Regions from separate parts of the Chromobacterium indicum genome, predicted to be linked through region 2. Evidence: predicted binding sites of a transcription regulator. Region 2 holds the regulator's gene; the other holds the start of a gene.

Region 1 (6,130 bases), on a different contig from region 2:
GAGGCTGCCGGCATGGCGGATGGCGGTGTCGCTCCATTGCGGGATCAGGTACAGCGCCAGCAGCATCAGCACCACCACGAACGGGTAGACCAGGATGCTCATCGCCTTGACGATGACTTGGCCGCCCAGGCGCACGATGGACATCAGGCCCAGGATCAGCGCCAGCGAGAACACCGCGCGGGTGGCGATGCCGTTGCCCACTTCGATGTGCAGCTGGTTATTGAGGAAGGACAGCACCGTATTGGTGATGGCCACGCTGTACATCAGCAGGATCGGGTAGATCGCGAAGAAGTACAGCAGGGTGATGATCTTGCCGGCGCCGATGCCGAAGTGCTCTTCCACCACTTCGGTGATGTCGGCGCCTTCCTTGCTGCCGGACAGCACGAAGCGGGTCAGGCCGCGGTGGGCGAAGAAGGTCAGCGGCAGGGCCAGGATGGCCATCAGCATCAGTGGCCACAGGCCGCCGATGCCGGCGTTGATCGGGAGGAACAGGACGCCGGCGCCGATGGCGGTGCCGTACAGGCCGAGCATCCAGGTGGTGTCGTGCTTGGTCCATCCGGACGAGCCGGAACGGGGAGCGGTTGAGGCGATTGCTTGAGACATGATGAGGTGCCTTTTACAAAACGAATATTTCGCAATTACTAGGTCCGATGTCCTGAGCCTTGTCTTTCAAACCAGGCCATCGGGAGAAAGCTGTTCTAACCGGTGCGATCCCGAGCGGTGGATGCCTATCCGGTTGACTTGCTGCTCATCGTAAGTGCTTTGTAGTTTGAAAGGTACACATTTAAGAACATCAGTTGATTCTAATCAAGATAAATTTGTCATCAAATGAACAAATGAACACAGTCAGGCAGCGAGAAGCGGAATTAATCCACAATTCTTTGTGGGTTTTATTGAAATTATTTTTAATTTTTTGGAATTTGGAGCAATAAAATTTCGTGAAAATGTTTTAATTCATTAATTGTTCCAATTTTTTACATTTCGCGCATCTTGCAAGATAAGCTTGGCATCAATTGTTGTGTGGAGTAATTGCTCGGCAACAAATTTGCGTCGCTAGAGAGGCTGAAGCGATGAATCTTAGGATGGAAACCGGCATTGCCATGCATGCGGATGCGCGGTCTATCTGTCAGCCTCAATCAGGGTTTTTCTTTTCAAGGCACTGAAATTAAACAATTTTTCTGGTTATTTTGGCGGGTGGGTGAAGCAATGAGCGGGAAAGCTAGCTGTTTGTTCGAATATGGTTGAAGTTGTTCGAAACAGTACTATTCTTAGTTGTTGGCATGGCTATAAATGTTCGATTGTGAAAAATAAATATCAAAAATGAACAATATTGTTTTCGGAACTGGTGAGCGTAAGCCTGGGGCGCGGCCAGGCCATGCTTGGGTTTGATCCATGGCCAGCCGCGTGGAGTCAAGCCTGGGGTGGACAGCTTGCCTGAGATGATGGCTGATGTTGCTGAATTGTTTTTTAAATCAATCGCTTGATTTTCTATCTGGCTATTCCGCTGGATATGGGTGGGATGATCGTACGCTGGCGGGCATCAACCAGGCGGACGCTAAGCGAGACCGGATGCAGTCTTGATTGTTATCAAACACAAATTTACTAAAACGAACATAAAATTTGCGGGAAGTCGCACTGGATGCGAACGGCCCCGGCCCGCGTCCGCTCTGCGCCAGCTTACCCACTATTGAAGAGACGAAACGAAATGAGCCACCCATCCACCCTCGCCTATGTGGTCGACGAGGCAGCCAGCAAGCAGGAAGTGCTGCTGTCCGAGCCCGGCCGCTATCTGCTCAGCGCCGCCATGGCCGGCGCCCTGATCGCCGTCGTGCTCGCGGTCAGCCTGAAACTGGGCCAGGTGTTCTTCGCCGCCGGCGATTCCGGCTATTACATCGCCACTTCCGGCTTCTTCGGCGTGGCGCTGGTCAGCATCATCGTCTGCAAGGTGGAGCTGTTCACCAGCAATGTGATGTATTTCACCGTCGGCCGCCTGAGCGGACGCTGCCGCACCTGCAACCTGTTGCGCAGCTGGGCGGTGGTGTATATCGGCAACCTGATCGGCGTGCTGCTGTTCGTCGCCGTGCTGGCCGGGGCCGGCGGCATGGGCGCTTTGCCGGCCGGCCATTTGCTGTTCAACGTGGTGGAGCACAAGGTGCATGCGTCTTCGCTGGAGATCTTCTGGAAGGGCGTGCTGTGCAACTGGGTGATCTGTCTGGCGGTCTGGGTGCCGATGCGGCTGGCCAACGAGGCGGCGCGCTTGCTGATCATCATGTTGCTGGTGTTCGTGTTCTTCTTCTCCGGCTTCGAGCACAGCATCGCCAACATGGCCTTCTTCGCGCTGGCCAAGCTGCAGGGCATGGCCGGCCTGGAGTGGGGCGACATCCTGCATAATATGGTGCCGGCCACGCTGGGCAATATTGTCGGCGGCGCCATCGGCGTCGGCCTGGTGGTGTTCCGGCTGGAACGCCACACGCTGCAGGCTGTCTGATGCGGTAGGGAAACATTCCGGCCGGTGGACGGCATGTGGATGTTCGATTTCGAATGTAATCGGCGCGGTACATGGCGTACCGCGCCGACTTTGCTATAAACCATTGAGAAAATAAGGACATTGGACGCATCTGGCATGTTGCGCCGCGGGATCGAAAACGCGCCGAAAGCGGTGGCTGACTTGACTAAGATCAAGCGGAATTTTCGAATCCGAATGTACGATGTGTTCAATATCTAACACTTACTGGATCAGCCAAGAAGGAGGCACCAGATGGACGCCATCACTCAAAATGCTACCCAAGCCAACCCGTGGCGCGACTTCGCCGCAGGCGACTGGCAGAGCAAGGTCGATGTCCGCAACTTCATCCAGCTGAACTATCAGCCGTACGAAGGCGACGACAGCTTCCTGGCTGGCGCGACCGATCGCACCAAGAAGCTGTGGGACACCCTGGGCGAACTGTTGAAGCAGGAACGCGCCAAGGGCGTGCTGGATGTCTCCGCCGACCGCGGCTCCTCCATCACCGCGCACGACGCCGGCTACATCGACCAGGCCAATGAAGTGATCGTCGGCCTGCAGACCGACGCGCCGCTGAAGCGCGCCATCATGCCGAACGGCGGCCTGCGCATGGTCGAGAACGGCCTGGAAGCCTTCGGCTTCAAGCTGGATCCGATGATCAAGGAAGTGTGGGAAAAGTATCGCAAGAGCCACAACCAGGGCGTGTTCGACGTCTACACCCCGGAAATCATGGCCTGCCGCAAATCCGGCGTGATCACCGGCCTGCCTGACGCCTACGGCCGCGGCCGCATCATCGGCGACTACCGCCGCGTGGCGCTGTACGGCACCGACTTCCTGCGCGCCGAGCGCCAGCAAGTGTTCCATGAGCTGGACAACGCCACCTTCACCGATGAAGTGATGCGCCAGCGCGAAGAGCTGTCCGAGCAATTCCGCGCCCTGGACGAGCTGAAGCAGATGGCCGCCAAGTACGGTTACGACATCAGCCGCCCGGCCGCCAACGCCCGCGAAGCGGTGCAGTGGGTGTACTTCGCCTACCTGGCCGCGGTGAAGGAACAGAACGGCGCCGCCATGTCCTTCGGCCGCGTGTCCACCTTCCTGGACGTATACATCGAGCGCGACATCGCCGCCGGCGAACTGACCGAGGCGCAAGCCCAGGAAATGATCGACGATCTGGTGATCAAGCTGCGCATCGTCCGCTTCCTGCGCACTCCGGAATACGATCAACTGTTCTCCGGCGACCCGACCTGGGTGACTGAATCCATCGGCGGCATGGGCGAAGACGGCCGCACCCTGGTGACCAAGAACAGCTTCCGCTTCCTGAACACCTTGTACAACCTGGGCCCGGCCCCGGAACCGAACCTGACCGTGCTGTGGTCCACCCGCTTCCCGCAAGGCTTCAAGAACTTCTGCGCCAAGGTGTCCATCGACACCAGCGCCATCCAGTACGAAAACGACGACCTGATGCTGCCTTACTGGGGCGACGACTACGGCATCGCCTGCTGCGTGTCGGCGATGAAGATCGGCAAGCAGATGCAGTTCTTCGGCGCCCGCGCCAACCTGGCCAAGGCCATGCTGTACGCGATCAACGGCGGCCGCGACGAGAAGTCCGGCGCGCTGGTGGCTCACGGTTTCGAGCCCATCACCAGCGACGTGCTGACCTACGACGAGCTGATGCCCAAGTTCGAGAAGATGATGGACTGGCTGGCCGCCACCTACGTCAAGGCGCTGAACTGCATCCACTACATGCACGACAAGTACGCCTACGAGCGCATCGAGATGGCGCTGCACGACCGCGACATCATCCGCACCATGGCTTGCGGCATCGCCGGCCTGTCTGTGGCCGCCGACTCGCTGTCCGCCGTCAAGTTCGCCAAGGTCCACATCATCCGCAATGAAGAAGGCCTGGCCGTCGACTACAAGATCGAAGGCGACTACCCGGCTTACGGCAACAACGACGACCGCGTCGACGACATCGCGGTGTGGCTGACCCAGTCCTTCATGGACAAGATCAAGGCCCAGCCTTACTTCTACCGCGACTCCAAGCCGACCCAGTCGGTGCTGACCATCACCTCCAACGTGGTGTACGGCAAGAAGACCGGCAACACGCCGGACGGCCGCCGCGCCGGCGAACCGTTCTCCCCGGGCGCCAACCCGATGAACGGCCGCGACGTGAAGGGCTTTGTCGCCGCGGGCGCCTCGGTGGCCAAGCTGCCGTACGACTCCGCGCTGGACGGCATCAGCTGGACCGCTTCGGCCACGCCTGACGCGCTGGGCCACACCGCCGAAGAGCGCATCCTGAACCTGGCCAACTGCCTGGACGGCTTCTGCTCCGCGCATCCGACCGAGTTCAGCAGCGCCAACTGCACGCCGTTCGATTGCGAAGGCGAGCGCCACATCGCCGGCGGCGGCTTCCACGTCAACGTCAACGTGTTCAAGCGCGAAACCCTGCTGGACGCGATGGAGCATCCGGAACTGTACCCGCAGCTGACCATCCGCGTGTCGGGCTACGCCGTGAACTTCATCAAGCTGACCCGCGAGCAGCAGATGGACGTGATCAACCGCACCTTCCACGGCAAGATGTAAGCTGAGTTAGCCTCAAGCAGCAATGGGCGGGGCTTCCTACTGGAATGCCCCGCCTTTTTCATGGATATACCGGAGATACGGCAATGACCCCACCCATCGCCGCAGACCATACCGCCCAAGGCGCCAGCGCCGGCACCATAGGCTATTTGCATTCCACCGAGAGCGGCGCCGGCGTCGACGGCCCTGGCATGCGTTTCGTGTTTTTCACCTCGGGCTGTCAATTCCGCTGCCTGTACTGCCATAACCCGGATACCTGGAAGCTGCACAACGGCCGCCAGGTGACGGTGGAGCAGGCCTTGTCCGAAGTCGCTTCCTACGCCCGCTTTCTCAAATTCGCCGGCGGCGTCACCATTTCCGGCGGCGAGCCGCTGATGCAGCACGAGTTCGTCGGCGAGCTGTTCCATGCGATCAAGCAACGCTTCGGCCTGCACACCGCGCTGGACACCCAGGGCTTCCTGCACGAGCGGGTATCCGACGAATGGTTCGACGATGTCGACTTGGTGATGCTGGACATCAAGCATTCCGATCCCGACAAGTACCAGGCCCTGACCGGCCAGCCCTTGCAGCCGACGCTGGACTTCGCCCAGCGGCTGCAGCGGCTCGGCAAGAAGATGTGGATACGCTATGTGCTGGTGCCCGGCCTGACCGACGGCGACGCCGACATCGAGCGGCTGGCCGATTTTGTCGCCGCGCTGGGCGACGTGGTGGAGCGGGTGGAGGTGCTGCCTTTCCACCAGCTGGGCAAGGACAAGTGGGCGCAGCTGGGCATGGAGTACCAGCTGGACGACACGCCTATCCCCACCGCCGAGCAAGTGGCGCATGCGCGCGCGCTGTTCGCCAGCCGGGGCATGAAAGTCACCTGAGCTTTCGCTACGCTATTTCTTCAAACCGCCGCCGCGCTTCGCGCCGGCGGTTTTTGCGTTTTTGGGGCACCTTGGCGTTTGTGGGTGGTCTGGAATAGGGAAAAGGAGCGGGAATGAGCAAGATTCTGGAGATTTGCGCCGGTTCGCTGGCGTCCTGCGTAGCCGCGCAGGAAGGCGGCGC
Region 2 (6,130 bases):
ACAGCAGCGCCGTGGCGAACAGCACGCCGATCACGGCGAAGCGTTGCGGATAGCTCAGGCGTTGCATCAGCCTGACGATGGGCGTGGACATGGAGCGGCTCCTTGCGAAAGCGGGCTGCCGCGCCAATTTTTGCCCGGCACGCTTGCATACCCTTTGTATAAGTGATTTTGCTTATCACACAGGGAAAAATACCCGCTACCCGCCTTATGGGCAGTCTCGTCCGGAATAAAGGAGCGCGCCGGGGGAGGGCCCGGCGCCAGGAAGGGGGCTTCAGATGGTCTTGGAGTAGCGGGCGCGGGTTTCGCGTTCGCGCAGATGGCGGTCGAAGATCATCGCGATATTGCGGATCAGAAAGCGGCCCTGGGGTTCCACCATCAGGAAGTCGCCGTCGAAGGAGAGCAGGCCCTGTTGCTGGAATTCGCGTATCTGTGGCATTTCCGCCGCAAAATATTGGGCGAAATTGATGCCGTGGATTTCTTCTATCGCTTCCACCGATAGCGCGAAACGGCACATCAGGCTCTGGATGATGGTCCGGCGCAGCACGTCGTCGTTGTCCAGCGTCAGTCCGCGCACCACCGGCAGCCGGCCCTGGTCTAGCGCCGCGTAATAGCCATCCAGCGTCTTGTCGTTCTGGCTGTAACAGGAGCCCACCTTGCCGATGGAGGAGACGCCGAAGGCCAGCATGTCGCAATCGGAATGGGTGGAATAGCCCTGGAAGTTGCGTTGCAGCCGGCCCTGGCGAAGGGCGATGGCCAACTCGTCGTCGGGCTTGGCGAAATGATCCATGCCGATGAACACGTAGCCGGCGTCGGTCAGCGTCTTCACCGCGTCCTGCAGGATGTCCAGCTTGACCGCGGCCGGCGGCAGATCCGCCTCGTTGATGCGCCGTTGCGGCATGAATACGCTGGGAAGGTGGGCGTAGTTGTACAGCGACAGCCGGTCGGGGTCCAGCGCCAGCGCCTTCCGCAGCGTGTCGCGCATGGTTTCGCGGCTTTGCAGCGGCAGGCCGTAGATCAGGTCCAGGCTGACCGATTTGAATCCGCCTTCGCGCGCCGCTTCGATCACCGCGCGGGTTTCCTCTTCGGTCTGAATCCGGTTTACCGCGCGCTGCACCGCGGGATCGAAATCCTGTATGCCCACGCTGACGCGGTTGAAACCATATCCTGCCAATTTCAGCATGGTTTCACGTTTTACCTTGCGCGGATCAATCTCTATGGAATATTCTCCGTCGCTCAGGAATTCGAAGTGAGTGCTCAGGATGCCCATCAGCCGCTCAAGCTGGGCATCGGACAGGAAGGTGGGCGTGCCGCCGCCGAAGTGCAGCTGTATCACTTTTTCCCGGATGCCCAGTTCCGCGGAAACCAGGCGGATTTCCTTCTCCAGATAGTCCAGATACTGGTCCGCCTTGCCGCTATCCTTGGTGATGATCTTGTTGCAGGCGCAGTAATAACAGATGGTGTTGCAAAAAGGTATATGAGCGTACAATGATAGAGGCTTGCGGTTGGCGCCGATCTGGCGCTGACGCAATTTGTCCAGATAGTCTTGCGTCGAGAAATTAGACGTAAAACGATCTGCCGTCGGGTAGGATGTGTATCTAGGCCCCGCGCCATCCAGCCTCTCGATCAACTCGCGATCGAAGACAAAATGGGCGGGAGAGAAGGGGTGGGTAGTTTTCATGTCGTATTCGGATGGTAAAACTTCTGGAGGACTGGTAAATTTGCGAAAAATTAGTGAATTCCGCCTTGATAAGGGTCAAGCTTCGCCGGCTTGCACATACAGCATGTCTGAACAAAACCAAACCTCCCTGCATACGCTGAAAATTTCCTGCTCCAGCTGCAGCCTGCGCGAGCTATGCCTGCCTGTCGGTCTGAACCGCGAGGAAATGGGCCAGCTGGACGCGGTGATCCGCCAGAGCCGCCGCCTGAAGCGCGGCGAATACCTGTTCCGCAGCGGCGAGTCCTTCAAATCGCTGTACGCGATCCGCACCGGCTTCTTCAAAACCTGTGTCGCCAGCCAGGACGGCCGCGAACAGGTGACCGGCTTCCTGATGTCAGGCGAGCTGATGGGCCTGGACGGCATTTCCTCCAGCAATCACAGCTGCGACGCGGTGGCGCTGGAGGACAGCGAAGTATGCGAGCTGCCGTTCACCCGGATGGAGTCGTTGTCCCGCGATATCCCCAGCCTGCAGCACCACTTCTATCGCCTGATGAGCCGCGAGATCGTGCGCGACCAGAACGTGATGCTGCTGCTGGGCAATATGAAGGCGGAGGAGCGCATCGCCGCCTTCCTGCTGAATTTGTCGCAGCGGCTGTCCACCCGGGGCTTCGCCGCCAACGACTTCATCCTGCGCATGAGCCGCGAAGAGATCGGCAGCTTCCTCGGCCTGAAGTTGGAAACGGTCAGCCGCACGCTGTCCAAGTTCCAGCAGCAGGGCTGGATCACCGTCGATCACAAGCATATCCAGCTGGTGCTGGTAGACGAGCTGAAAAACCTGATTTCAGGCTGCATGCACGCCGACGGCCACTAAGGCTGTCCGGAATCGGCAATCGAGGCAGGCGCGACGCCTGCCTTTTTTCATGTCCGCGAGATTTTGAGCTTCAGCGCCGCCAGGCGCGCCGGGTCCGGCCAGCCGGGCGGGACGACGAAGCCGCGCGCGACCTCGCGCCACAGGCCATCGCCGACCGCTCGCAGTTCGGCCAGCAGCTGCGGGGCTTGAATCGCCTGCAGCCGCGCGCGCAGGGCTGCCTCGTCCAGGGTATCGGCTTCGGCCAGCAGCGCCGGGGCGAGCCATGACAGCCTGGGCAGCCAGGCCCAGCGCGAATCGCCGTCGGCGCGCGGCCAGGGGGCGTCCCTCGGCGCGAGCCAGCCGCGCAGTTGATGGGGGTTGAGCGGCGCGGGCGGAAACTGATCCGCCGGATAGAAGAACCAGCCGCAGAGCCGGGCCGCGGCGCGGCAGCCCTGGAAACCGTCCGGGAGGACGGACTGCGCGTCTGGATGGCGGGAAAGCCGCAATTGTGTTGTGGTTTTGGTCGCTTTTACATGCCAGGCGTCGTTGAGGCCGGGACCGACCAGATCGTCGGCGGTTTCGCCCAGCGAAAGGTAAAACTTGCTGGCTGTTTCCAGATGCCAGGGCTCGCCGTCCAGCAGCAGCAGGAAGTCGAACTCTCCGATGGTCCGGCGCTCCCTGTTTATGACTTTGAGATTTTCTGCGACTGGTTTGATGTGTGGGGCCTGATGGAACCAGAAGGAAAAAAGCCGTTCGGCATATTGTCCCAGCCGCTTGGCGGCGGCGACGGCCAGCCAGGCCTCCAGCTCGGCTGGCGCATGATCCAGCCGGGCCAGCAGCGCCTCGCCGTCCGGTCCCAGTAATCGTTCAGCGGGCAGGTCGGCGCCGCACAGCCAGGGCGAAGGAGAGGTCAGCAGAAAGGCGAGGTCGCGCACCGCGGGGCGCGCGTAGGGCAGGGCGAGGCCGGACTCAGTCGGCATCCCCGAGTCGGCCAGAGGCGGTGCGCTGCACCTGTTTGTAGAAGCCGCGCAGGATGTCGATCTCCTCGCGCAGCATCCCGGCGCGGTGGAACATGGTGCGCATCCGCCGCATCAGCCGCTCGCTGTTGCGGCGCTTGAAATAGCCGATCTCGTCCATCGCCTGTTCCAGGTGGCCGCACATGCCGTCCACCTCGCTCTGGGTCGCCGCTTCGCCCTCGGCGCGCAGGTATTCCACGTCCACGCCGGTGTGGCTGAACAGTTCGTAGGTCATCACCTGCACCGCCATCGCCAGGTTCAGCGAGAAGTAGTCGGGGTTGCCGGGAATGGTCACCAGGCGGTTGCATTGCTCGACTTCCTCGATCGACAGGCCGAAGGTCTCGTTGCCGAACACCAGGGCCACCTGTTCGCCGTCGCGGGCGCGGGCGATCAATTCCGGCGTGGTCTGGCGCGGGGTGGACAGCGGCGTGGTCAGCTCGCGGCGGCGGCTGGTCAGCGCGCAGGCGACGGTGACGTCGGACAGCGCCTCGGCCAGCGTGGAAACCACGGCGGCGCTCTCCAGCAGGTCCACCGCGCCCGAGGCCAGCGTGTTGGCCTCTTCGCTGGGGAAGACCTTGGGCTCGACCAGATACAGGCGGCTCAAACCCATGGTTTTCATCGCGCGCGCGGCCGAGCCGATATTGCCCGGATGGTTGGGGCGGGCGAGCACCACGCGGATGTTTTTCAGAAAATCAGGTACTTGGGGTTTATTCATTGGCGTTTTCACATTAAAATAGCGGGCATATACCAAAAGCCCGCGCCCAGGCGTCGGGTTTTTTTGTTCCTTAACCCAGATTGTTACTGGCGGGTGTCGCGTCATCGACGGACACCCGCCCATCGTTCAAGTGTAGAGGCCGTCAATGCATCCGATGCTCAATGTCGCGGTTAAAGCCGCTCGCCGCGCAGGCAGTGTTATCCAGCGCGCGTCGCTCAACCTCGACGCCATCCGCGTAGAGAAGAAAAAGCACAATGACTTTGTGACCGAGGTGGATCGCGCCGCCGAGGAAGCGATCATCAACGTCATTCTCGAAGCCTATCCGAAGCACGCGATTCTAGCAGAAGAGTCCGGCGCCAAAGGCATGGGTTCTTCCGAATACGAATGGATCATCGACCCGATCGACGGCACCACCAACTTCCTGCACGGCCATCCCCAGTACGGCATTTCGATCGCGCTGGCGCACAAGGGCCAGGTCCAGCAGGCGGTGGTCTACGACCCGAACCGCAACGATCTGTTCACCGCCTCGCGCGGCGTCGGCGCCTTCCTCAACGATCGCCGCATCCGCGTCTCCAAGCGCTTCATGATGAATGAGTGCGTGATCGGCACCGGCTTCCCGGTTTCCGACCAGAGTTACCTCGACCAATACCTGGGCATGCTGAAAGACGTGATCGGTAAGACCGCCGGCGTGCGCCGCGAAGGCGCCGCGTCGCTGGACCTGTGCAACGTCGCCTGCGGCCGCACCGAAGGCTTCTTCGAGCTGAACCTGAAGCCGTGGGACATCGCGGCCGGCAGCCTGATCGTGCAGGAAGCGGGCGGCATCGTCACCGATCCCACCGGCGAGCAGGGCTGGTTCGAGTCCGGCGACATCGTCGCCGGCAGCCCGAAGGTGCTGGCCCAGTTGCTGCATCTGCTGGCGCCGCACGTAAGCAAGTAAGCGGATAGATTATCCCGAAAACGGCAGACCACCCGGTCTGCCGTTTTTTATGCCCGCAAGCACAGAGAGCGGAACTGTTGCCATCGCCGGCACTCTAGGTTCAATATACCTAATGGGGGTATTAAGGCCTTAGACAGGCCCTCAATGGAGCGCGCGATGCAAAGACGTCAAATGATGCGATGGGGGGCCGCGCTGGCCCTGGCGCCGTGGTGGCTCAGGCCGGCGGCGGCCGAGTCCGCCCATGCCGGCCACGGGGCGATGGCGATGGGAGAGGGGATGAGAGAGGCGATGCCGGATGCGGCGGCCCTGGGTTTGGCCAGGGGCTTGCCGTTGCCGGAGCTGAAGCGGCTGCCGCTGGAGCGCAAGGACGGCGCGTTGCAGGGCTGCCTGACCGCGGCCGCGGTGAGCCTGCCCTTGCTGCCTGGCAAGCCGGCGACGGCGTTCTGGGCTTACAACGACAGCGTGCCCGGTCCGGCGATCGAGTTGTCCGAGGGCGAGACGCTGGCCCTGCGCTTCGACAACCGCCTGCCGCAGCCTACCACCGTGCATTGGCATGGCCTGCCGATTCCGGCCGACCAGGACGGCAATCCGCATGATCCAGTCCTGCCCGGCCAGGGCCGAGACTACCGCTTCTCCTTGCCGGCGGGCAGCGCCGGCAGCTACTGGTACCACCCGCATCCGCATGGCCATACCGCCGAGCAGGTGTACCGCGGCCTCGCCGGCGTGTTCGTGGTCAGAGGCCGCGACGATCCGCTGGCCCATCTGCCGGAGCGCTGGCTGGTGTTGTCCGACCTCAAGCTGGATGAAGACGGCAAGATCGCCGCCAACAGCGACGCCGACAAGATGGATGGTCGGGAGGGACAGTTCGTGTTGGTCAACGGCGCGTGGCATCCCAGGCTGGAACTGGGGCGCGGCGAGCGCCAGCGCTGGCGGATCTGGAACGCCACCAGCGCGC

The links. The regulator FNR, encoded in region 2, switches genes on or off when oxygen is low (the NO sensors DNR and NnrR bind a similar motif). The targets are predictions, from matches to a motif close to TTGATNNNNATCAA.
Region 1: a site for FNR is predicted at 2,669-2,682, ahead of pflB (formate C-acetyltransferase). Genes of this name have one in related genera too.

What each region holds. Positions count from the first base shown of each region.
Region 1 is NZ_JAYFSJ010000016.1:84,758-90,887, forward strand. It holds gene VA599_RS19760 (HAAAP family serine/threonine permease) at 1-603, opposite strand, end outside; gene VA599_RS19765 (formate transporter FocA) at 1,706-2,488, shown strand; gene pflB (formate C-acetyltransferase) at 2,759-5,086, shown strand; gene pflA (pyruvate formate-lyase-activating protein) at 5,170-5,949, shown strand; gene VA599_RS19780 (copper homeostasis protein CutC) at 6,063-6,130, shown strand, end outside.
Region 2 is NZ_JAYFSJ010000002.1:180,487-186,616, reverse strand. It holds gene VA599_RS03510 (methyl-accepting chemotaxis protein) at 1-91, opposite strand, end outside; gene hemN (oxygen-independent coproporphyrinogen III oxidase) at 272-1,678, opposite strand; gene fnr (fumarate/nitrate reduction transcriptional regulator Fnr) at 1,782-2,528, shown strand; gene VA599_RS03495 (DUF1853 family protein) at 2,576-3,487, opposite strand; gene VA599_RS03490 (RNA methyltransferase) at 3,477-4,238, opposite strand; gene VA599_RS03485 (inositol monophosphatase family protein) at 4,384-5,175, shown strand; gene VA599_RS03480 (multicopper oxidase family protein) at 5,332-6,130, shown strand, end outside.